DNA from 4 places in the Paenibacillus sp. 79R4 genome. Region 3 is predicted to be linked to each of the others. Evidence: predicted binding sites of a transcription regulator. Region 3 holds the regulator's gene; each other region holds the start of a gene.
The links. The regulator Rex, encoded in region 3, represses fermentation and respiration genes when NADH is low (regulators of the CRP and FNR family bind a similar motif). The targets are predictions, from matches to a motif close to TTGTGAAATATTTCACAA.
Positions count from the first base shown of each region.

Region 1 (5,692 bases), on a different contig from region 3:
AGCCTTCATTTGGAGATTAGAGATTGTATCCTGGAACACCATTTGGCCTTCCCGAATAATGCCAACCGTTCCGGCCATTTGCTCAATTTCGCTCAGTAAGTGACTGGAGACCAGAACGGTAATGCCATACTGCTCCGGCATTCTTTTAATTAACTCACGGATCTCATGAATCCCCGATGGATCCAAGCCGTTCGTCGGTTCGTCAAGGATAAGCATCTCCGGGTTGCCCAGCAGGGAAGCGGCGATGCCAAGGCGCTGTCTCATCCCGAGTGAATAGCCTTTAACGGGTCGGCGTGCTTCTGAAGTTAATGAGACAATCTCCAGCACTTCGTCGATCCGGGATTTGGGTACGTCCAGGATCCGGCGCAGTGCTTCCAGATTGTCGATAGCGCTTAGATGGCCATAATAGGAAGGATATTCAACTAAAGAGCCGATCCGCTTCAGAATCGCCAATTTATCTTTACGCAAATCGCGGCCGAAGATGGAGATGGAGCCCGATGTCGGCTTTATCAGACCGAGCAGCATTCGAATCGTCGTTGTCTTGCCAGCCCCGTTGGGTCCCAGGAAGCCATATATATCCCCTTTTTTGATTTCAAGGTTCAATTGATTGACTGCGGCTCGTGCGCGATATTTTTTCGTTAGTCCCTTGGTTTGAATGACCATATCATTCACAATTAATCACCTCGGCTATCATATTACCGGGGCAAGTTTAAATGAAAGAAGGCCGAAGTTTAAGAATGGTTTAATTATTTGGAAGCCGCCAGATCCTTATAAGCGCGTGTTTAAAAGGTCCGGCTGAACTAAGGTTCCGATGTTAAATGGCTTCATGATTACCTTGCTATTAAAGTGGATTTTTTAAACCGCCTAAGATGAGTGGCTGACCGGATAAATATAAATGCGCGTGCCTGAATCTGTGGAGTCTATATCCAGAACTAGTTTCATTTGCTTCATTAAGAGGTCAACGATGGCCAGTCCAAGTCCCGCTCCCTTGGAAGGGGCGTCCGCGTGAAAGCCGGGGCCGTGATCGGCGATGACCAGGGCCATCCGTCCATATCTCTGTACAGTAGCAATGCCTACATATTTACCGGAGCTTGCATAGCGGTACAGGTTCTGGAACAGATTGTCCAGAATCCGACGGAATGCCTGCTCGTCCACTTCCCACACCAGCGGTTCATCGGGAAGATCAATGTCGATCGTAAGCTCTGCTTTCTCCCAGATCGGATACCAAGCGGCGGCGCTTACCCGGACTATGCGGAGTATATCCTGAGTTTTCGCCGACATGGCATACCGTCCGCTAGTAAGCAGATTGTAGGATAGCAGATGGTCAATCAGATGATCGAGGTCGCTGATCTTCGTCTTCATGAGTTGTACGGACTCATGTGCCTCTTCGGGCAGCGGTTGTTTATCCAGGGCATAGATATGCCCGGACAGTACGGTTAACGGTGTCCGTAAATCATGCGATAAATTATTGATCAAGTTCTTGCGCAGCTTCTCTTCCTCTTGTTCCCGCCGTTTACCTTCCTCCAGCTTGCCAACCATATGATTGAAAGCCTTCTCCAGGCTGCCGATTTCATCCGCGCGCCCTTCATCAATTCGTATCGGCAATCCATGCTTATTCGTACGCATCATGCCTGACTCCAGGTTAAGCAGCCGCTTGCGGATATTCCGGAAGAAGAGATAGGAGAGGAGCAGGAATATCGATAGCAAGATCAGCAAGAAGAGACCATAGAAACGGTTTTCGAATTCCCTGCCCTGCATCAAATAATGGCGAGGAATCTTCAAAACCATGAACCCTTCCCCTCCAGTCTTATCATCACCAATAAAAGCAACGACGCCAAAGTTTTTTTTATTGGATACCGTCTTCATGAATTGAATCGTATTCTCGGTAGACCATTTTGCGGGCAGATCGCTCTGTTCGGGTAACTGCAGACGCGTTCTCTCTGCACCATCCACCCAGAATAGAGAGGCCTGGGGATATTTCTCCTTAATCTCACGCAGCTTGGCATCTATCTCTTCCGGAGCTTTATGACCGCCAAGCTGCTTGGCTTCGTTATGCCACATCTTTTCCAGATCATCTGAATTGTATCCTAGAGGCTGTTCCACCTGGTGCTCAGGGAAGAAATAGTAATTCACAGTGAAGGACAGAACGAGACCGGCAGGAACCGCCACCGGAATGAATAGAAAAGCAATCGCGATGATCAGAACGTATCTGGATAGCAGCGAATTGCGAAATTTCGGCTTGTTCCAGTGATGCTGTCTCATGACCGCACCCGGTAACCGATGCCGCGAATCGTCTCAATAATCTCAGGGGCTGCTGGGTCGCGTTCGATTTTCTCCCGCAGATGGCGGATGTGCACCATTAATGTCTTGTCTCCGTCCAGATAGGGCTCTCCCCAGACGCCTTCGTATATTTGTTCCTTGGTTAAAATTTGTCCGAGATGCTGCAGTAGGAATTGAAAGATGTGAAACTGTTTACCGGTCAAAATAATCTCTTTTCCGGTATCCTGATTCACGATGATATTCTCCTTCTCGTGAATGAGTAAGTGGCGCAGCTGTAATGGCGCAGCCGATGGAGCCCCGCTGCGGCGCAGCAATACTTCAATCCGGGCTGCCAATTCTTCAGGATGAAACGGCTTCGTCAAATAATCATCAGCGAACTGCAGACCATGAAGCTTGTCATCGATCGAGGCCCGAGCCGATAGCATCAGGATCGGGAGATGCGGGAACTGCTTCTTCAGACGTTGTCCGACGGTGAATCCATCAAGCCCCGGCAGCATGACATCGAGAATAACCAGATTGCTTGTCTCTGCTAGCTCCATGGCACGCTCTCCGCTAGTTAACCAGGTAACTTCATAGCCCCGGCTGCTTAATTCACCGCTAATAAAGGTTCCAATCTCCTGATCATCTTCTATATATAGTAAGTTTGCATTTGATACTGACATGTAAAATCCCTCCCGCCTCTATTGTGGCAAAACAAAGCCTAAAAATAAACATACATCATTATAAAACAATTTGTGATCCCAGTCACAAGGAGGCCAGGTAAGGTATGTTAAGTTTTAGCTGAGAACAGTTCTCAATGATTTTTGATAATAGGTTTGCGTTTAAGAAGACTTATTTTCCAGCACCAAAGCTTCTATTTACATTGACTAAGGTGGGATAGAGACATGGGCAAAGTTATCGATTTAAGCAAGACGGTCTACGAGCTGTGCTCATCCGATCCGGAAGTAATCGAGGTTATGGCGGAGCTTGGCTTTGAACAAATTACCCAGCCTGGCATGCTGCAGAGTGCCGGTCGCTTCATGACCATTCCCAAGGGAGCCAGATTGAAAAAGCTGGATATGGATGTAATTAAGAAGGCCTTTTTAGACAGAGGCTATAGCATAGAGGAATAGCGCTAAACCAATAGGCCTAGATCAGTATAAATCGGAGGGGAAGAATCGTGAGCGAACTCATTAATAATCGCGAGCAAGGAATATCGGAGCAGACGAAGAGGCAGGAGATGCTGAAAGAGATCATCAAGCAGCTGCATCAGGGCAAGAGTGTCGAGGAAGTGAAGGCCCGCTTTGAAGAGGCGGTAGGCGACGTAACGGTTGCGGAGATCTCGGCTATGGAGCATGCTCTTATGGAGGAAGAAGGTATTCCGGTATCGGAGGTACAGCGGCTGTGTTCGGTTCATACGGCAATATTCAAAGGATCGATCGAGGAGATTCACCGTTCCAGCAGACCTGAGGATCAGCCAGGCCATCCTGTGCATACCTTCAAATTAGAGAATCGGGAGATTGAACGGCTCGTTAACTTCAAGCTGGAGCTGCATCTGGATCAGTTCCGCAAGGAGGATGCTCCCGGGACGATTATCAAGCTGCTCGAGGATTTGGGGCTGCTGCTTGATCTTGACAAGCATTATAGCCGCAAGGAGAATTTGCTCTTCCCTTATCTGGAGAAATACGGGATTTTCGGCCCGACGAAGGTGATGTGGGGAGTGGATGATGTCATTCGCGCCATGATCAAAGAAGTGAAAGGCAAGCTAAGCGATTATAAAGGCAATCAGCAGGAATTGATTACCGATTTGGAGCTCGTTATTAGGGAAGTTAATGAGATGATCTTTAAAGAAGAGAATATATTGCTTCCTATGGCTTTGGAGAAGCTGACCGAGGATGAATGGCTGAAGATCGCCCGGGAGAGCGATCAGATTGGATTCTGTCTGACGGCGCCGGAGCAGGAGTGGATTCCCGAGCGGGTTCCTCTGGAAATAGAGAATACAGCTGTAGAGCCAGAACAGAGCAACGAAATCCCCCAGGGTTATGTAAGGTTCCAGACAGGGATTCTCTCTGTACAACAGCTTGAAGCGGTGTTGAATCATCTTCCAGTAGATCTTACCTTTATTGACGAGAACGATGTGGTTCGTTATTTCTCGCATGGCAAGGAACGGATTTTTGCTCGCACGAAGGCGGTAATCGGTCGTACGGTCCAGAATTGCCATCCGCCGCAAAGTGTACATGTTGTCAATCAATTGTTGGAGGATTTCAAATCCGGGAAGAAGGATGCCGAGGATTTCTGGATTCCATTGAAGGATAAATTCGTTCTGATTCGTTACTTTGCCGTGCGCAGCGAGGCTGGGGAGTACATGGGAACCTTGGAGTTTACCCAGAATATCGCGCCGATCCAGGCTATTTCCGGACAGAAAAGAATCATGTCTTGAACCGATGGACTGGATCATATGAAGAGCCGCTTTAGAGAGTTCACAAGCGTGAATTCCAAGGCGGTTTTTTATATTTCCACAATATGTGAATCGGATCACGTCCGTAAAAAGCCTTGTCCTTATAGGCTCTTACGGTGGTCCCCTTCTTGACCGAAAAGAAGGGTTCGCTTATAGTTGGTACGTAGGTATATCTTCATAAAAGTCATAATTTTAATTAAATCTTAAGGAACATTATAGAGGAAAAGGTGGCTTGTATCATGTCTGAAAAAATCTACATTGGCGTGGACCTGGGCGGAACGGCGATTAAAGTCGGAATTTGTAATGAAGAAGGACAGCTTCTGCATACGTATGAGGGACCGACTGAAGTGGATAAGGGCCCGGAGACGATTGTAGATAATATCGAGCGTTATGTGCGTCTCGTTGTAGAGCAATCTCCATTCGATTGGGAACAGGTAGCAGGTGTTGGTGCTGGTGTAGCTGGCTTTACCAATGTACGCGAAGGGATCATTATTTTTGCGCCGAATGTAGGTTTGAAAGACTTCCATATTCGCCAAATATTAGAGGAGCGTCTGGACAAGCCTGTTAAAATAGACAACGATGCTAACGTAGCGGCTCTCGGTGAAGCCTGGGGCGGCGCTGGCAAAGGAATTGATAACTGTGTGTGCTATACGCTTGGTACGGGCGTTGGCGGCGGTATTATTATCGATGGTAAAATATATCAAGGTTTCTCCGGCTTGGCTGGGGAGCTTGGCCATATGTCCGTAGTTCCGGATCTGGAAGCGATTCAGTGTGGCTGCGGCAAAATGGGCTGTCTGGAGACGGTCTCTTCGGCGACCGGAATTATCCGTATGGCCAATGATGCAGTAGCTCGTGGCGACCGTACAGAACTGGCGCTGGTTGAGAACATCACGGCGAAGGATGTATTTGATGCAGCTAAGGTTGGTGATGAGGTTGCCATGCGAATCGTTAATCGCGCAGCCTTCTATCTTGGCA
Region 1 covers NZ_QJOT01000001.1:38,959-44,650, forward strand. Annotated here, with positions in the region: gene DMN77_RS00205 (ABC transporter ATP-binding protein) at 1-672, opposite strand, end outside; gene DMN77_RS00210 (HAMP domain-containing sensor histidine kinase) at 865-2,262, opposite strand; gene DMN77_RS00215 (response regulator transcription factor) at 2,259-2,942, opposite strand; gene DMN77_RS00220 (DUF1858 domain-containing protein) at 3,165-3,392, shown strand; gene DMN77_RS00225 (DUF438 domain-containing protein) at 3,440-4,699, shown strand; gene DMN77_RS00230 (ROK family glucokinase) at 4,957-5,692, shown strand, end outside.
Region 1: a site for Rex is predicted at 3,013-3,030, ahead of DMN77_RS00220 (DUF1858 domain-containing protein). Genes of this name have one in related genera too.

Region 2 (5,692 bases), on a different contig from region 3:
CCGCTCTTCAGACCTTCGGTATAGAGCACCCATCCGCCAATTCGCAGAACGGCCTCTCCCCCCTCGATCGTTAAGCTCTGGACGATAAAGATAAAAACCATAAGTACCCATAGCGGCTTGGCAGCTTTCACAAAATACTTCAATGGAATCTGCGTCGCCAGCATATACACCAGCGAGAACACCGCTGTCAGCAGCAGCATCCACCATGAATGAACAGCGATAACTGCGATCAGATAGAGAATCATCCCTGTAATCTTGGCCCGTGGATCAAGCTGGTGAATTGAAGATCCGGTATCGATACAGCGCCCGAATAATAGCTTATCCCGCATCGTCAGCCCCTCCTCCTTCCGGCGGATGAGCCTTATATAATCCAGCTAGCCGTTCGGCGAGCGCTTCAGCGCTAAAGCACGGCTTTTCATGCTCCAGACCAAACCTTGCCGCAAGCTGGCTCCAGATGCGGATACACTCCGGAAGAGCGAGTCCCGCCTCAGATAGGCGATGCTCCTCGCAAGCCAGCTCTGACGGCGATCCCTGGAATATGGTTCGTCCGTCCTTCATCACGATCCAGGTATCCGCGTAGGGCAGCATTTCTTCAATGCGATGGGTAACGACGATGACCGTCTTCCCCTCTTCACGCTGCAGCTTAGCGAGAAGCTGCGCAAGCTCTGCCCGGCTCTGCGGGTCAAGCGTGGCCGTCGGCTCATCCAGAGCGATGATATCGGGCTCCATCGTGAGAATCGAGGCGATCGCCACCTTGCGCATCTGTCCGCCGCTTAGGTGGAATGGATTACGAGGCAGGAACGAATCATCCAGTCCTAATAGAGCTAACGCCCGGCTGGCCCGTACCTTCGCTTCCTCCAGCGGAACCCCGAAGTTCAACGGTCCAAAGCAAAGGTCCTTCTCGACGGTGTCCTCAAACAGCTGCTGCTCGGGGAATTGAAATACAAGTCCTACGCGCCTCCGCAGCTTACTTAATGGTCCTTTATCTCCAGGCCCAATTGTGAAATCTAGCACTTGCACTCTTCCAGCGGTAGGCTTCAAGATTCCATTGAGGTGCTGGAGCAGCGTAGATTTGCCAGATCCCGTCATGCCGGCAATGCCTACAAAGCTGCCAGAAGCAATCGAGATGCTGACATCCTCTAATGCGCCATGTCTCCATAGACTGCGATCATCATAAGCAAAGCTTACTTGCTCGAAATGAATTGCCATAGCTGCTCGCTCACCTCCTCGATGTCATTGCCAGGCCCCAGTGCAATGCCCCGTCTGCTCAATTCCTGGAACAGTCGAACTCGAAACGGGGCAATCAGCCGACAGGAAGCTAATAGTTCCTCGGCTTCAAACAGTTCCATCGGGCTTAGATCCGCTGCGACTCCCCCATCCTTCAGCACGATCGCTCTATCAGAGGCCAGTATCTCTTCTGCGTCATGTGTTATTGAGATAATTGTATATTCGCCGCTTGTGCTCATTTCTCTCATGATAGACTGCAGCTCTCCACGCGCCTTTTCATCCAACATCGAAGAGGCCTCGTCAAAGATAACGATATTCGGCTCCATGGCCAATATCGCAGCAACGGCCACCCGTTGCTTCTGGCCTCCGGACAATTCCGCCGGGTGCTTGGACAACAGATGACCGATTTCTAACTTCTCGGCGTAATGTTTTACTCGTTCCACCATTTCTTCTCGAAGCAAGCAACGGCCCTCCAAGCCGAAGGCAATATCCTCTTCCACCGTCGCACCGATAAACTGATTATCCGGGTTCTGAAATACCATCCCGATTTTCGGCCTGATTTGGGCAATCGTGTCCTGGTTCAGCTCAGTTCCTTCTACATAAATCTTGCCTGTGTTTGCGGCCAGCAGCCCTCCAAGCAATTTCGCCAGAGTCGATTTCCCGCTGCCATTAGCTCCAACCAGAGTCACCCAGCTCCCAGCTGCAATTCGCAGATCGATATCACTCAGAATTTGCTGCTGCGGATGATAGGCAAAGGACACTTGCTGTAATTCATAAGCCAGTATTGTGTCTCTCATTTCTCTCTCTCCTTTTCAGCCTTCTCATAGCAATCAGCGCCAAGCACCTGACCGACCACAGCTGCTATGCTAGAAATCCTTCGAACAAGGACAATTTCGATAAGGAAGGAACCAGATATCTAACGGCAATACCTACTGCAATCCCTGTAAGTACCCCCATAATCAGCAGCATCGGCAAATAGTAGAATATTTTCGTCGTATTGAAGTAAATACAAGCAGCGGTCAGCTGCCCGATGTTATGAGCGATCCCGCCGACGATGCTAATTCCGATGAAGCTCAGCTTATCGCGCCCGATTAGCAATAGGAACCACATCGCCACAAAGCTGAACAAAGCCCCCATGATGCTAAATAAGAAGCTTGAGAAGGTGCCGAGAATAAAGGCGGTCAGCAAAGTCTTAAGCAGCACCATCATCATGGCATCCCGAGCCCGCAAGAAATAGAGACAGGTTAACACCATAATATTTGCAAGTCCCAGCTTAGCGCCGGGTACACCCATATTGAGGGGAATCAAGGATTCAACCAGGCTTAGAACAACAGCCACCGCAGCAAAGATTGCTACGATCACTGTTCTTTTAAGCGCGATATTAGATTGTTCATTTAACCGTTGCATCGATACCATCCTCCTCTGACGGGCCTTCGATCTCGACCATCAGTTTATGCGGAAGACAGATAATCGTACCTCCCGTCCGATCCACAAATCCGAAGGAAAGACATACTTTATCGGGGCAATCCGCATCGATCATTTCAATACCGTAATCATGAACTTTCAAAATATTAAGCCCATGTTCATTTTTCACTTCAATGGTTTGCTCTTCTTGAGTAAGAGTTACCTCTTTAAATAATTTCCCATCCACCGTAATTTTAGCAGTCCGAAGTTCGTTGTGATTTTTTTCACTTGCATCTCGATCGAACCATCGTGGAATAATAAAGGCCAAAGCAATAACTACAACTAATCCGATCAGCAGAAGATCTCCGCGTTTCATGTGCAACTCCTTATTTCCTTATTTTTTGATAATATAAATCTTAGATGAACTCATTATACATGTAACTTTCATCACAGAAGTGTGATAATTGTCTCATCCCTTGCCTTTTCACAAAAAAATCATTTAAAATTGAAGAGATTTTTAATTGTGAAAATTTGTACTTTTAGTACCGTGCCATTTCTGCTACAATCAAGGACGATAAAAGACAGGCAGAAAAGAGGTTAATCCGATGAATATGAAGAAAGCCGCTATTTTACTGGTAACGATGTCTCTCGCCGGTTCCCTGTTAGCAGGCTGCGGCAATTCGGGAAATAGCTCAGCTCCCGGTTCCAGCAGCGAGACGCAGGATCAAACCGTTGAACCTATGAAAGAAACCTACTTTATCTTTGATACGGTAGTTAATATCAAGATTTATGATCATCGGGCTACCAAGAAAAATCTCGATGAAATCGGAGAATTGCTCAAAGAGATCGACGGCCAGATCAGCAGAAATAACGAGAACAGCGAAATATACAAGGTGAATGCGAATGCTGGTATTGCTCCAGTACAAGTGTCCAAGGAGACTTTCGATCTTGTCGCCTACGCTGTCGATTATGCCAAGCGTTCGGAAGGATTGCTGGACCCAACGATCGGCAGGCTTGTCGCCCTGTGGAATATCGGCCATGAAGGCGCCCATGTCCCCGCTCCCGAGGATATCGCCGCCATGCAAAAGCTGTGCGACTATCATAAGCTGGAGCTGAATGAAGCCAAACACGAGCTGTACCTGACGGAAAAGGGCATGGATATCGACCTGGGTTCCTACGGCAAAGGCTACGCCGCTGACCGCGTATATGACTATTTAGCGGATCAAGGCTTCCATAGCGCGATTATCGACCTTGGCGGCAACGTTTTTGCCATGGGACAGAAGCCCGGAGGCAAGGATTGGAACATCGGCATCCAGGATCCTGATCAAGAGCGCGGCAAACCGATCGGCTTCGTTCCCGTGAATGATAAGACGGTTGTTACCGCGGGGATATACGAGCGTTACTTCATGGAAGACGGCAAAATGTACCCACATATCCTTGACCCCAAGACAGGCTATCCCGTCGATAACAACATCAGTAGCGTAACGATCATTACCGACCGTTCGACCGATGCTGATACGATGGATACCGCCCTCGTTCTTATGGGTGTAGAAAAAGGACTGAAGTTTGCCGAGAGCATTCCCAACACCGAGGTTCTGTTCATTACCAAAGACAAGAAGCTGTATGCTTCACCCGGATTTAAAAAGCTGTTGAACAAGACAAATGATAGCTACACCTATGCCAACTAAAACAAATGGGCTTACTTTAAGCCACTATCTGATTATACACTATCCCGGCGGTTCTTCTACACTGCCGGGAATTTTATATTTAATCGCCCCTCTCTAGACCGATTGCCTTGAGGTCATCTGTACGTTTCCATGCAAATCACTCCATCATACAATGCATTACCACTGAAGGGAGGAATTCAAGCATGTATTCACAACATTGCTGCCATCGTGAACCAAGACCCAAAGTTCGCTTCAAGAGAATTGTTAAAACTCAGGTAACTACGATCAAGTTTGTACCAAAAGTAAGCAAACACTGCCACGTTACTGTGGATCACGGAGTCGTTAGTCCTCGCCGTCGCCGTCATCACCACAACCATCATCACCATCATAAGAACTGCTGTAGAAGCTGTTGGTAAATTAGCAATTCATTAGCCCCTTCAAAAATTTGAAGGGGCTGCGCATCGGATTACCGACCTTGATCCTTATTGTTATCTGCCCTAGGGTTAGCAGATTTTATTTTATCGCATGCATTTATTATCCGCCTCTTGGCATTCGTTTCACGGCGTATGTAGGTCATAAAATTAAGAAATAGGATATATAGAGGATAGAGCAGCGCGGCCGCTATTACTAACAATCCCAATACAGGCGGTGGAGAATCAGCCCGATCCGTGATAGGGAATAGACGGCTAATCCCATACATAAACATCACTGCATACGGCAGCCAGAGTACGGCAGTCCAGAACCTTGCTCCCCCACTTTCTAATAAGCGGTTCGTCAGATAGTACATCAGAAATGAAGCAGCAAGCAGGATCACGATCATCGCCCAACCGATGATCCTATTCATCTGCGCCAAATCAACGCCAGCCACTCTTGCAAGCCGATACGGCTCCGCCATCAGTTCAATTTGTATGGCAAAATGAAGTCCATATAAAGCGCTTATACCGTTCAGTTTAAGAAATCTAATCATAAGACCTCCCAGGCAAAGCGATATACTTATACCTCTAACGTCAGCCAGCCCGTTAAAGTTACTCCTGTCTGGAGGTATCAAAGCGTCTTTAACCCCACGGGCATCACCTCCCTTCCGGGAGATTAACCGACCACTCTTTTAAGCCGTACTCATACACAAGCTATATTATAGAAAATATTTTCTCATCATTATTGATAATCTATTTCTTGGCATCTATCTTCTTTTGCAGCTCCGATATTTCCCGCTCTGCGGCGGTGATTCCTCCCCGGAGCTCCTTTAAGGTATCCTTGTTCTCCTTGAGCTCCTCTTCGAGCTGCTTCAGTCGACCCGTTGAGTTTTGTTTTGATTTCTCCTTCTCAATTTCTGCAACTAAGGTTGTTATCTTATCCTTTCTCAACGCTATATTTACTTCACAGCTGCTAATTAC
Region 2 covers NZ_QJOT01000026.1:33,698-39,389, forward strand. Annotated here, with positions in the region: gene DMN77_RS22795 (energy-coupling factor transporter transmembrane component T family protein) at 1-329, opposite strand, end outside; gene DMN77_RS22800 (energy-coupling factor transporter ATPase) at 319-1,209, opposite strand; gene DMN77_RS22805 (ATP-binding cassette domain-containing protein) at 1,185-2,024, opposite strand; gene DMN77_RS22810 (Gx transporter family protein) at 2,089-2,634, opposite strand; gene DMN77_RS22815 (NusG domain II-containing protein) at 2,618-3,007, opposite strand; gene DMN77_RS22820 (FAD:protein FMN transferase) at 3,237-4,319, shown strand; gene DMN77_RS22825 (hypothetical protein) at 4,765-5,265, opposite strand; gene DMN77_RS22830 (hypothetical protein) at 5,465-5,692, opposite strand, start outside.
Region 2: a site for Rex is predicted at 3,153-3,170, ahead of DMN77_RS22820 (FAD:protein FMN transferase). Genes of this name have one in related genera too.

Region 3 (5,692 bases):
TTTTGAACCTTAAACGGACCTCGTTCAAAGTTTTCTTGTCTTTTGTTTAAAATGTCAGTTAATTTTCAAAATGGCTATATTCTGTTATGCTGTTTATGAGACTGGATGGAAGGGACTTTGGAACGAGAAAATGAAATACGCGGTACTTGATTTTGAAACTACAGGCAATCAGTCCTCGGATGAGATTATTCAGGCAGGGCTGGCCATTATAGACCATGATTTGACAATTTCACAAGTTTATCGCTCTTATGTAAATCCGGGAATCCCGATACCTCCATTTATTACAGGCTTGACCGGAATTACGGAAGAAGATGTCAAAGATGCGCCCGGGTTGGACGAGGTTATGATGGAGATGGTTCCATTACTCGATGATGCAGTTCTGGTTGGACATAATGTAGCTTTTGACTTCAATTATTTACAGAGCGCTCTCGATAAGACGGGATATTTGCCTTTTTCCGGACGCATTCTCGATACGATGGACTTTCTGAAAATATTCTTTCCTTCGCTATCCACCTATCAGCTAGGTATGGTGTCGCAGGAATTCAATGTGCAGCATGATCGGCCTCATCAGGCAGATAGCGATGCGCTTGCAACGGCTCTGATCTTTCTCAAATGTCTGGATGAGATCGAGCAGCTGCCTCTGCTGACGCTGCAGCGGCTGTCTGATCTGTTCGACAACGAGGACAGCGATCTGGCCTGGTTCTTTGATGCGATGCTTCAGGAGAAGCAGCAGAAGGAGCTTGGCGTTAATCCGGACGGGTTCACGTATTATCGGCAGTTTGCCCTCCAGGTTGATGACTGGATGGATATTGAGCCGGCTCGGGATCATATGCTGGTGAATCCGCTCAAAGATGTGTCCTATGAACAGTTCATGGAGCAGGTTCGGGAACAACTGCAGCTGAAATTGCCTGAATATGAAGAGCGAGAAGCCCAGACCATGATGCTGGATCAGGTGATGCAGGCCTTTGCCGAGGACAAGCATCTCTTGATTGAAGCTGGTACAGGTACCGGGAAGTCGCTCGGATACCTCCTGCCTGCCATTTACCATAGTGTGAAGCAGGATGAGAAGGTCATGATCAGCACTCATACCATTAACTTGCAGGAGCAGCTCCGGGAGCGGGATCTTCCGTTGTTAACGGAGGTCGTGCCATTTCCGTTCAAGGCCGCTATCTTCAAGGGAAGGCAGCATTATTTGTGTTTGCGCAAATTTGAACATAAAATAAATAGAAGAGATTTCACAACCCCAAAAGAAGAGGTGATGACGGCCGCACAAATGATCGTGTGGCTCGCTCAGACGGAAACCGGGGATGATGAGGAGCTGAATCTGGGAAATCGCGGGGGCGATTTCTGGGAAACCGTGGCCAGTGAGTCCGATTCATGTCTTGGACGTTCCTGCCCTTGGTTCCGCAAATGCTTCTATCACCGTGCCAAGCATGAAGCGGGGGTAGCCGATGTCGTCATAACGAATCACTCCAAGTTGTTCACCGATATTCAAGCCGGACATCAACTTCTGCCGGGCTACGATCGTCTGGTCATCGATGAAGCCCATCATCTTGAGGATGTGGCCGGCAAGCATCTCGGCTTGCAGCTTAAATATTTTACAGTTATCCATACTTTGACCCGGTTGTTCAAAGACAGCAAGACGGGGCAGCTTCCATCCTTGCACTTCATGCTTCAGCAAACCGGGGCAGAAGCGGCGATGAAATGGATGACGGTCATAGACGAGATGTATCCGTCATTGATCGAGGTGAAGGAGAATTGGGACAAACTGAGCGAATTGTTGTTCGCTTTAATACCAGAGCGTTCCGATGCCGCCCCTGGAGATCCGGGGCAGTTCGTAACCCGACTTTTACCCGATAAGAAGCCCAAAGCCTGGGATGCTCTGACTACATTAGAGAACTCGATCTACATTACCTTGGGGGATATTCTCCGCAAAGGGGAGCGGATGGTAGCCGAAATTCGCGAGGAACAGGATGATTACGGTGCAGAAAGCCTGATTACGGATATCAGCGGACTGCTCAAGGATTTGACTAATGAACGTGAGACGCTTCGTTTCTTTATGAAGCTGGAGGATGAGAATACGGTATACTGGCTTGAAGCTAATGGGAACTACCGCAATCGTTCATTGCAGATCTTTGCCGTACCGATTGATGTCAGCGCTCAATTAAAGGCCTATTTCTTCGACAAGAAGAAGAGTGTAGTGATGACATCGGCGACTTTGACCGTTGATAAATCGTTTCAATATGTGATTGAACAGCTCGGTCTTCAGGAAGCAGCTAATACAGACCGCTTGATGACCGCGATGCTGCCTTCTCCCTTCAATTATCGGGAGCAAGCCTTGGTGCTTATACCGCGGGACTTCCCGAGCGTTAAGGGCAGTGTAGGCGATAATTATTTTATTCAGACGCTGGTGCGTTCTTTAGCCGATACCGCCATTGCTACCAAGGGGCGGATGCTTGTTCTTTTCACATCTTATCGGATGCTGCGACAAGTCTATGACCCGTTAAAAGAGCTGCTGTCTGATGAAGGCATCATTGTTATTGGACAGGGGATGGATAGTGGCAGCAGAACGAAGCTGACCCGTCGTTTTCAAGGGCAGCAAGCTTCGGTACTGCTCGGGACGAGCAGCTTCTGGGAAGGCGTAGACATTCCTGGGGAAGCGTTAACGAGCCTGGCGATTGTTCGCCTGCCGTTCCAGCCGCCGAATCATCCGCTGGTTGAGGCTAAGAGCGAGCGGCTTCAGAGAGAGAAGAAGAACCCATTCATGAAGCTGTCGGTGCCTCAGGCGGTCATTCGCTTCAAGCAAGGCTTCGGGCGTCTGGTCCGTTCTTCCGCGGATCGAGGAATTGTCGTTGTATATGATACACGCATCTTGGAATCTTATTATGGCAAATACTTTTTGTATTCTTTACCGGGACCGAAGATGGAACATATGACATTATCGCAGATGGTCCCACGGATCTCGGAGTGGTTAAACGATGACGAAGAGTCGTAATTTCTTCGAAATGCGCCTGTAGGGGGAAAATATATGAAATCAGAAAAAATTTCAGATGCGGTTGTACGCAGATTGCCTGTATACTTGCGGTTTCTTAATGAATTAAGCCATCGCGAGGTCTTGACGGTTTCTTCCCAGGAGCTCGGACAGAAGCTGGATCTAAATCCAGCTCAAATCCGCAAAGATCTCGCTTATTTCGGCGATTTTGGTCGGAAGGGGATCGGGTATGACGTCTCATACTTGATCGAGAAAATACGGCAAATTCTGAATTTGGACCAGCAGATTAATGTGGCTCTCGTCGGAGCCGGTAATCTGGGGCAAGCCTTGTCCAATTACAATACCTATGTGAAGGACAATATGCGGATTATCGCAGTTTTTGACGCCAACCCGGACAAGATCGGCAAGAAGATCAAAGATATTACGATTCAGCCGATCGAGGAGTTGGAGCAGACGGTTAGAGACAAGCATATTCAGATCGGGATTATTACGGTGCCTGATGTGGAAGCGCAGCGCGTTGCTGACCAGCTTGTTGCCGCAGGTATAGGGGCGATCCTCAACTTTGCGCCTACAATTATTAAGGTTCCTTCTGACGTGCGTATCCATGCGGCAGATTTCACAACAGACCTTATTAGTCTTGCTTATTATTTGCAGAGCGGAAAGGAATTACCGGAAGATGAGTCGTAAATGGTTGATTAAGAATGGCACATTTGCAGTGCTGGACGAGAAAAATCCGATCGTCCACGGGTATATGCTGATCGAAGGAGATACGATCTCTTATATCGGCGAAGAGCGCCCGGAAGGCGTAGAAGGTGCGGAGACTTTTGATGGCAAAGGCCTGCTTTTCATGCCGGGCCTCGTCAATTCACACGGGCATACGGCGATGTCATTGCTGCGTGGTTATGGAGACGATATGGTTCTTCAAGAATGGCTAGAGCAGAAGATGTGGCCGATGGAGGCAAAATTCACTCCTGAGAATGTCTATTGGGGTGCTTCTTTATCCGTCCTGGAAATGGTCAAAGGTGGAACCACGACCTTCTTGGATATGTATGATCATATGGATCAAGTCGGAAAGGTCGTGGAGGAATCGGGTATCCGCGGTGTTCTAACGCGCGGTGTTATCGGCCTCTGCCCACCTGAACTACAGGATCAGAAGCTGGCCGAAGCGATTCGCATCGCTCGCGATTGGCATGGCAAGGCCGAAGGGCGGATTACAACAATGATGTCGCCGCATGCGCCGTACACATGCCCGCCGGATTATATTGAGAAGTTTGTACAGGCAGCGCATGATCTTGATTTGCCGTTACACACGCATATGTCCGAGACACAAGCGGAGGTCCAGCAAAATGTGGATCAGTACGGTGTACGTCCTGTTCAACATCTGCTTAACCTGGGCTTTTTCTCTCGTCCATCTTTGGTCGCTCATGCGGTACACCTGACCGGCGAGGAGATTGAGATCCTTGCCGCTCATAAGGTGGCTATCTCCCACAACCCGGGCAGCAACCTTAAGCTGGCTAGCGGGGTAGCACGGGTGCCGGAGCTGCTGAAAGCAGGCGTTACGGTGTCGCTGGGGACAGATGGCCCTGCGAGCAACAACAATCTCGACATGTTCGAGGAGATCAGACTGGCTGCTCTGATTCATAAAGGAGTATCCGGCGATCCAACAGCAGTACCTGCCCTTGAAGCTCTACGCATGGGAACAGAGTATGGGGCAAAATCGCTCTACCTGGACAATACCGGCAAGTTGGCAGCCGGAATGAAGGCCGATATGATCGCCGTAAATACCGACCAGGCTCACCTCTTGCCGCGGACTGATTATATCTCTCATATCGTCTATTCAGCAGGTCCCAAGGATGTAGAGCATGTATGGGTCGATGGCAAGCAGATTGTCCGTCATGGCCAATGTCTGACGCTGGATGAGGAGCGCATTCATTATGAGGCGCAAACGGCCTTTGAAGGACTTCTCGGCCGGTAAGGCAGGAACTCGAACTCTAACTGGGAAGGAAGAGAAGGTTGAAGAATAGAACCAAATGGATTCTGCTCTCCATTGTGATCCTGCTGATCATCTTCTTTGGCCTTTACCGCTTTTATTTATATATTCAAGAGGATATATGGCAGGGAGAGAATGCGGCGGTTGCACAGGCCAGACAAGAGACCGGGGTTGTTGAATCGGACAAGGTATGGAAGTCGGTCTGGGATGAGGTGTGCTGGGTCGTTCAAGGTAAAAATGCGGATGGCGTTGAGGTCATGGTCTGGTTGCCCGAAGGGAAAGCGGCCGTAGAGAAGCCCTTGTCCGAAGGGGTATCCGAGCCGCAGATTCGCAAGATTATTCAAGATCAGCTGCCTGGAATCAATATTGTCAGACTGACTCCGGGTATATATAACAATCAATATGTATGGCAATTGTTCTATAAAGATCACTCACATTACTATTACCGTTTCTATAGCTTCAGCAATGGGGAGTCTCTATCAGAAATGTTCACATTGCCAAATCGTTAGAAGTAAGACAGATAGCAAGTCCTGTTCCAAAAGAAAAGCGAAATCGCAGCATGAATATGCGATGATACGCTTTGTTTCTCTTTTGAACAGGGCTTGTTTTTTTTATAAAAGAGGAGAGTAGCCAGGGATATGGAAACATTTAATATCTTAGATTTAAAAGAGTGTTCACACTTCGCTTTCTTCTCTTGTATAAGATGTGAT
Region 3 covers NZ_QJOT01000004.1:134,356-140,047, reverse strand. Annotated here, with positions in the region: gene dinG (ATP-dependent DNA helicase DinG) at 131-2,995, shown strand; gene DMN77_RS06500 (redox-sensing transcriptional repressor Rex) at 3,029-3,679, shown strand; gene DMN77_RS06495 (amidohydrolase) at 3,669-4,967, shown strand; gene DMN77_RS06490 (cell wall elongation regulator TseB-like domain-containing protein) at 5,006-5,491, shown strand.

Region 4 (5,692 bases), on a different contig from region 3:
CCGAACGGCTATATGGCCCGAGTATCGTGCCTGTAGATGAAAAAGGACGCATCCGTATTGATGATTGGGAAATGCGTGAGGATGTACAAGAAGAGGTTGCGAAGCTATGGGAGCTGATGGATACCAACAATATTTTCGATCTGTCCGATCTCTCCGGCTACCGTAAAGAATTTTTCCAGCTATTCGGCTTCGAGATAGAGGGAATCGACTATGAAGCAGATATTGACCCAGCCGTTGCTGTTCCTCATGTGGAGTAATGTGTTACTGAAGCTATTTGGCGCGTAATCATATTCAGATGCTATTCACAAAATAGAACGAAGGGCTATGAATGCTTGATCTATTCTTTCCGCCCTTCGTTCTATTATTTTTTTAGTCTGCTGAACCGTCGAGACCCCGCTAACGGAAATATAATGCTCTATTTGATTAGAAATACCTATGTTACATGTTCTAATGGAAATAGGCGCACTTCTTTGCTTCAGCAAGACCCAAAAACCCAATTAGAATGCAATATAACGGCTCCTATTTCCGTTACAGTTCAAGATATCTTACTTTAATGCGAATAGCGGCATGAATTTCCGTTAGAAGGATAGCTTAAAAGGATGGCATAACAGGATCATAAGGATTTGACGCGCAATATTCATAACCGCTGCCCAGCTGCTCTTGTATCACGCGCCGCTCATGTTACAATAGCTAAAGGTATTAGACGCAATTAATAATAAGGAGCTTAACAAATTACATGACGAAATCATTCCAGAAGCTGGGCATCCGTGCCGAGCTGGTACAGCAATTGCAAGAACTGGGGATCTCCACACCCACTCCGATTCAAGCGGAAGCGATCCCTTATATACAAGCCGGACATGATATTATTGGCGAGGCACAGACCGGTACCGGCAAGACGCTGGCATTCATCCTGCCGATGCTTGAGAGCATCAATGTGAACAGTCCGGAGGTTCAGGGGCTGATTCTAACCCCTACCCGGGAGCTGGCCATTCAGATTACTAGCGAGCTCAAGAAGCTGGCATCCGTGGTTGGAGCACGCGTGCTTGCCGCTTATGGCGGTCAAGATGTGGAACGCCAGCTGCGCAAGCTTGAGGGCGCAATCCATATCGTTGTCGCTACTCCCGGCCGATTGCTGGATCATCTGCGGCGCGGCTCAATCCACTTCGGCAAGCTGAAAATGCTCGTCCTTGACGAAGCCGATCAAATGCTGCACATGGGCTTCCTCCCTGAGGTCCAGAATATTGTGGAGCAAACCCCTGTGCGCCGTCAGACGCTGCTCTTCTCGGCGACGATGCCACACCAGGTTCGACAGCTGGCCCAAGCATACATGCAGAAGCCCGAGGAAGTGAAGATTCCGACACAACAGATAACGCTCACGGAAATTTCGCAAATAGCGGTTCAGGTCACAGATCGCTCCAAATTCAAGGATCTCTGTACTCTTATTGAACAACAGCATCCTTATCTTGCAGTTGTCTTCTGCCGTACCAAGCGGCGGGCCAGCAAATTGAATCAGGAGCTGCAGGAGCAAGGCTACGCTTCGGACGAGCTGCATGGCGATTTGTCGCAGGCCAAGCGTGAACAGGTCATGAAGAGATTCCGGGAGGCTAAGCTGCAAATCCTAGTCGCTACCGATATGGCTGCACGCGGGTTGGATATTGAAGGCGTTCCCCATGTATTCAACTATGACATCCCTGCCGATGCCGAATATTACATCCACCGCATCGGACGAACAGGCCGTGCCGGAAACACCGGGGTGGCGATCACATTTGTAACAGCCCATGATCGCGGAGCCCTGGAAGCGATCGAGCGCGGCATCAAAATGACGATACCGAAGCGCCAGCTTGGCGAATCAGGGCTGAGACGTATTGAAGGCTCCATAGCTGCGCCAGCTAGAGATTCTCGCAAAAGAAACAGCGGTGCCGATAGCGCACGTACCGGCAGAAACACCGGTACAGGTGAATATGGTGCCGGACGTAGTGCAAAACGCGGACCGTCGAGAGATGAGCGCGGCTCCAGCGCCGGACGCTCCAGATCAGGACGTTCCGGCGAGCGCGACTATTCTCGCAGCAGCCGCAGTTCCAGTCCCGGAGGCCGGGAATCGGGACGCGCTGGCCGTGGTGAACGCCAGGACGCCGGACAGCAAGGACGCCGCGGTAATGACGGACGCAATAGCGGACAAGGTGGCAGGCAAGGCAGCGGTCGCCAGAATCCGTCAGGCGGCAATCGCGGCGGCGGCAGAGGCAGACGTTAGAAGCTTGAGCCGTGAACAATAACTGATACTCTCAAAATAAAAAACCGTTCCATGAGAAGATGGTTCAGCAATCCTCCATCAACGCGTGAAACGGTTTTTTTTATCCCAAAAAGGGGCTGGCCCGCTATATCAAATAGCAGGTCAGCCCCTTCAAACGGTTCGGCCCGATTAAATATTATTTAACCACTTCTTGTCCGGCGATCCGTCCGAATGTAATAGCATCTGCAATCGCATTACCGCCAAGACGGTTTGTGCCATGAATGACACCCGTTACTTCACCGGCAGCAAACAGGCCAGGGATCGGCTCACCCTTCTCGTTCATAACTTGCGTGGTCTTGTTAATGACAAGTCCGCCCATGGTATGGTGAACAGAAGGTACCGCTTTTTCGATGTAGTAAGGACCTTTGCTCATATCATGCAAACCTTGACGATGATGGAAGTCTTCATCATTGCCTGATTTCGCAAATTTATTGACGCGATCGATCGTTTCCTGCAGCGCCTTCGGATCGATTTTGAAGAATTCGGCAGCTTCTTTCAGCGTATCCGCTTTGTACAGCACGCCTTCCTTCACAAGCGAATCATATTCGTCCTTATGAACTTCCACCGTCTTGCTGATGTCTCCGATTTCCTGATTCCACAATTGATAAGCATAGCTGCCTTCTTGAGCCAAAATCGCTTTGGAGATAACGTCGCGGCGTTCCAGCTCTTCAACAAAGCGTTTGCCGCTCTGGTTAACGAGAATCGCTCCATCAAAACGGCTGTCTGCAACGAGCGAAATAACCCCTGTCACCGGGTCGCATACCGGATAAGTCTGGATGCTCTCCATATTCGTCAAGGCAGCGCCAACGGCTTGCGCCATTACGAGTCCGTCGCCAGTCGAACCTGGAGCATCTGTAGTCATATATTTCTCATCGTATTCAGGATTGTACTGCTTTCTCATTTCAATATTGGAGCCAAAGCCGCCCGATGCAATAACAACACCTTTGTTTGCATGGAAAGTGATCGTATTTCCATTTGCTCCCGTTGCTTCTACGCCGACTACCTTGCCGTGATCATCTGTCAGCAATTTATCAGCCTTCGTGTTTGTCTTCAGATCAATTTTCATTTCGTCCAGCTTTGTTTTCAGCTTGGTAATCAACTCAGCGCCGGTATGTCCTTCAGGGATAAGCGCACGCTTCACAGAGTGACCGCCAAATTGGAACAGGTTATCTTCAAGGAAATTAACCTTGATATCATTCTTCAGCCATTCTGCGGCCGCTGTTGCGTTCTCTGCGAGTACGCGAACCATTTCCGGATCACCGACATTATCGCCGCCTTTTAGCGTATCCTGCGCGAACAAATCCACACTGTCTTTGATGCCCATTTTTTTCTGTACCCAGTTATTGGCCGCATTCATCTCGCCACCGGAGATCAATGTGTTGCCGCCTACGCTTGGCATCTTCTCCAACAGAACTACAGATGCACCAGCCTGCTTGGCCTCCAGAGCTGCACTGAATCCGGCGCCGCCAGCCCCGATAATTACTACATCGTAAGTTTGTTCTGTCGGTTCATCAGTTTCCGTCTTGCCTGCCGCTTGCTTCGCAAGCAGCGTTAATCCTGACTTCGCAATCGCATCCTTAACTGCATTGATATAACCTGTGCTCGTCACTGTTGAACCGCTTATCGCGTCCACCTCTGCACTGTTGGAGGCGATGATCGTATCACCGAGCTCCTTAAATACAGGCTCAGCCAGAACTTCGTTTTCTTTCTGCTCAAGAACCTTAATATTCTTGATTTCATTGTTCTCAAATGTAACTTCTACCTTAATCGTGCCATGCTTGCCATCGCCTTCACCGATCGAAGTAACGATGCCGTTTTGGCCGGCTCCGTTACCGGCCTCCTTGCCCTTGTTCCCGCTGCCGCATGCTGCCAGCATTACGACTAAGCTTAGGATAAGAATAAGGCTCCCAATCCTCTTCATCTTCATCATTTTCTGATTTTCCCCTTGTCTTTCCATGTTGTTAGTTGTTGATTTTATTTGCAGCTTTACAGTACTGTGCACTACAGAAACAAAGGATAGCACAATATTCCACATTATTTTGTGAATGTTATCACTTTCACAAACTTTGTTCACAAATTAGAGCCTCTTTGTCTGTCGAGTCATGGTCATAATTCCGGTCATTTTAAGGTCATGAATCTATGCCCAGCCATCGAAACCAATTTCAAGCTCTGGCGTATTAACTGTATAAAACCGAAAGGAAGAGCTAGATCGATATGGCGGCGAAATTCAGAAAAGTCTTGTCCCCCACCGTTATTTTCTTTACCTGTGTCATCATCCTGTCCGTGATCGTCGCTGTATTGTCCAGACCTTACTTCACAGAGCCTGTCTACTCCATAAACCTGAATAAGTACCATTTCGCGAGCGAGCATGACAACCTGGTCGCTTATCAAAGTAAAACGGCTGCGCCGATTCAGGTGCGTATTGAAGATGATGGGCGCACAGTAATTATTAATCATATGGAGTATTACATAACGAAATACAGTTCTAATACAACATATAACGTGGCATATCCAAACGGTCGTAATTACGAAGTAAGAGATGAATCCGGTAATTTATGGAGTTTCGATGAAAATGGCGATTTAGTGCTTGAGGTCTTCGCTTATGTGAACAACCAAAGAATCATTCAAGAAGGCGAAGAGGAATTTACCCCTGCGATGCTTGTAACGGCCGCTTACCCGGAATATCATAATACTCCAGGGGCACCGGGGTTTTTGTTTCTGGCATTAGCTATACTTATTTATGGATGGTGCTCTTTTGGATATAAGAAATTTCAGGACATTATGTTCAACCTCTCAGCTCAAAGGCTTTGGGTGAAAGACCCTGAACCTAGTGATTTTTATTATTTCATGTGTAAAGCTGGCGGAATATTCTGTATGGGCTTTGCCATCTGGGTCGCGATACAAGCGTACTGAGAATTATTCTGTACCGGGATTATGGACTTCCTATAAGTCTAGGATTAACAATGAGGTAAATGAGAGAATCTCCCATCCATAACTTACCTGCCCTATTCTCCTTCCGGACATGTTAGAATGAAATTGCGAAAAGTTACAACATTGTAACCGGGATGTCATTATTGAATTCCGTCGCGAACTCAATTCGATAACTTGGAGGGAATTAAGAATATGACCAATAAGAATCTGAAAACTCTATTAACAGGAAGTATGGCGGTAGCAGTTATTGCAGCCGGAGTAGTCTTGCCACAAGGAGGAAAAGCGGAAGCAGCCTCTGCTTCTAATATAAATTGCAATCAGCCAACTCAGCAGGTTCAAAAGGTTCAGCAAAAATTAGTGCAATTAAACTGGAATGGCAATCTGGATGATTTGAAATCTCTGCTGTCGCAGATCCCTAATCTTGATCTGTCTAACCTGCCGGAGATTCAAAAGCCAACTACTCCGAGCGAG
Region 4 covers NZ_QJOT01000002.1:347,804-353,495, reverse strand. Annotated here, with positions in the region: gene fabV (enoyl-ACP reductase FabV) at 1-257, shown strand, start outside; gene DMN77_RS03545 (DEAD/DEAH box helicase) at 737-2,251, shown strand; gene DMN77_RS03540 (flavocytochrome c) at 2,427-4,220, opposite strand; gene DMN77_RS03535 (DUF6199 family natural product biosynthesis protein) at 4,505-5,203, shown strand; gene DMN77_RS03530 (CAP domain-containing protein) at 5,414-5,692, shown strand, end outside.
Region 4: a site for Rex is predicted at 4,330-4,347, ahead of DMN77_RS03540 (flavocytochrome c). Genes of this name have one in related genera too.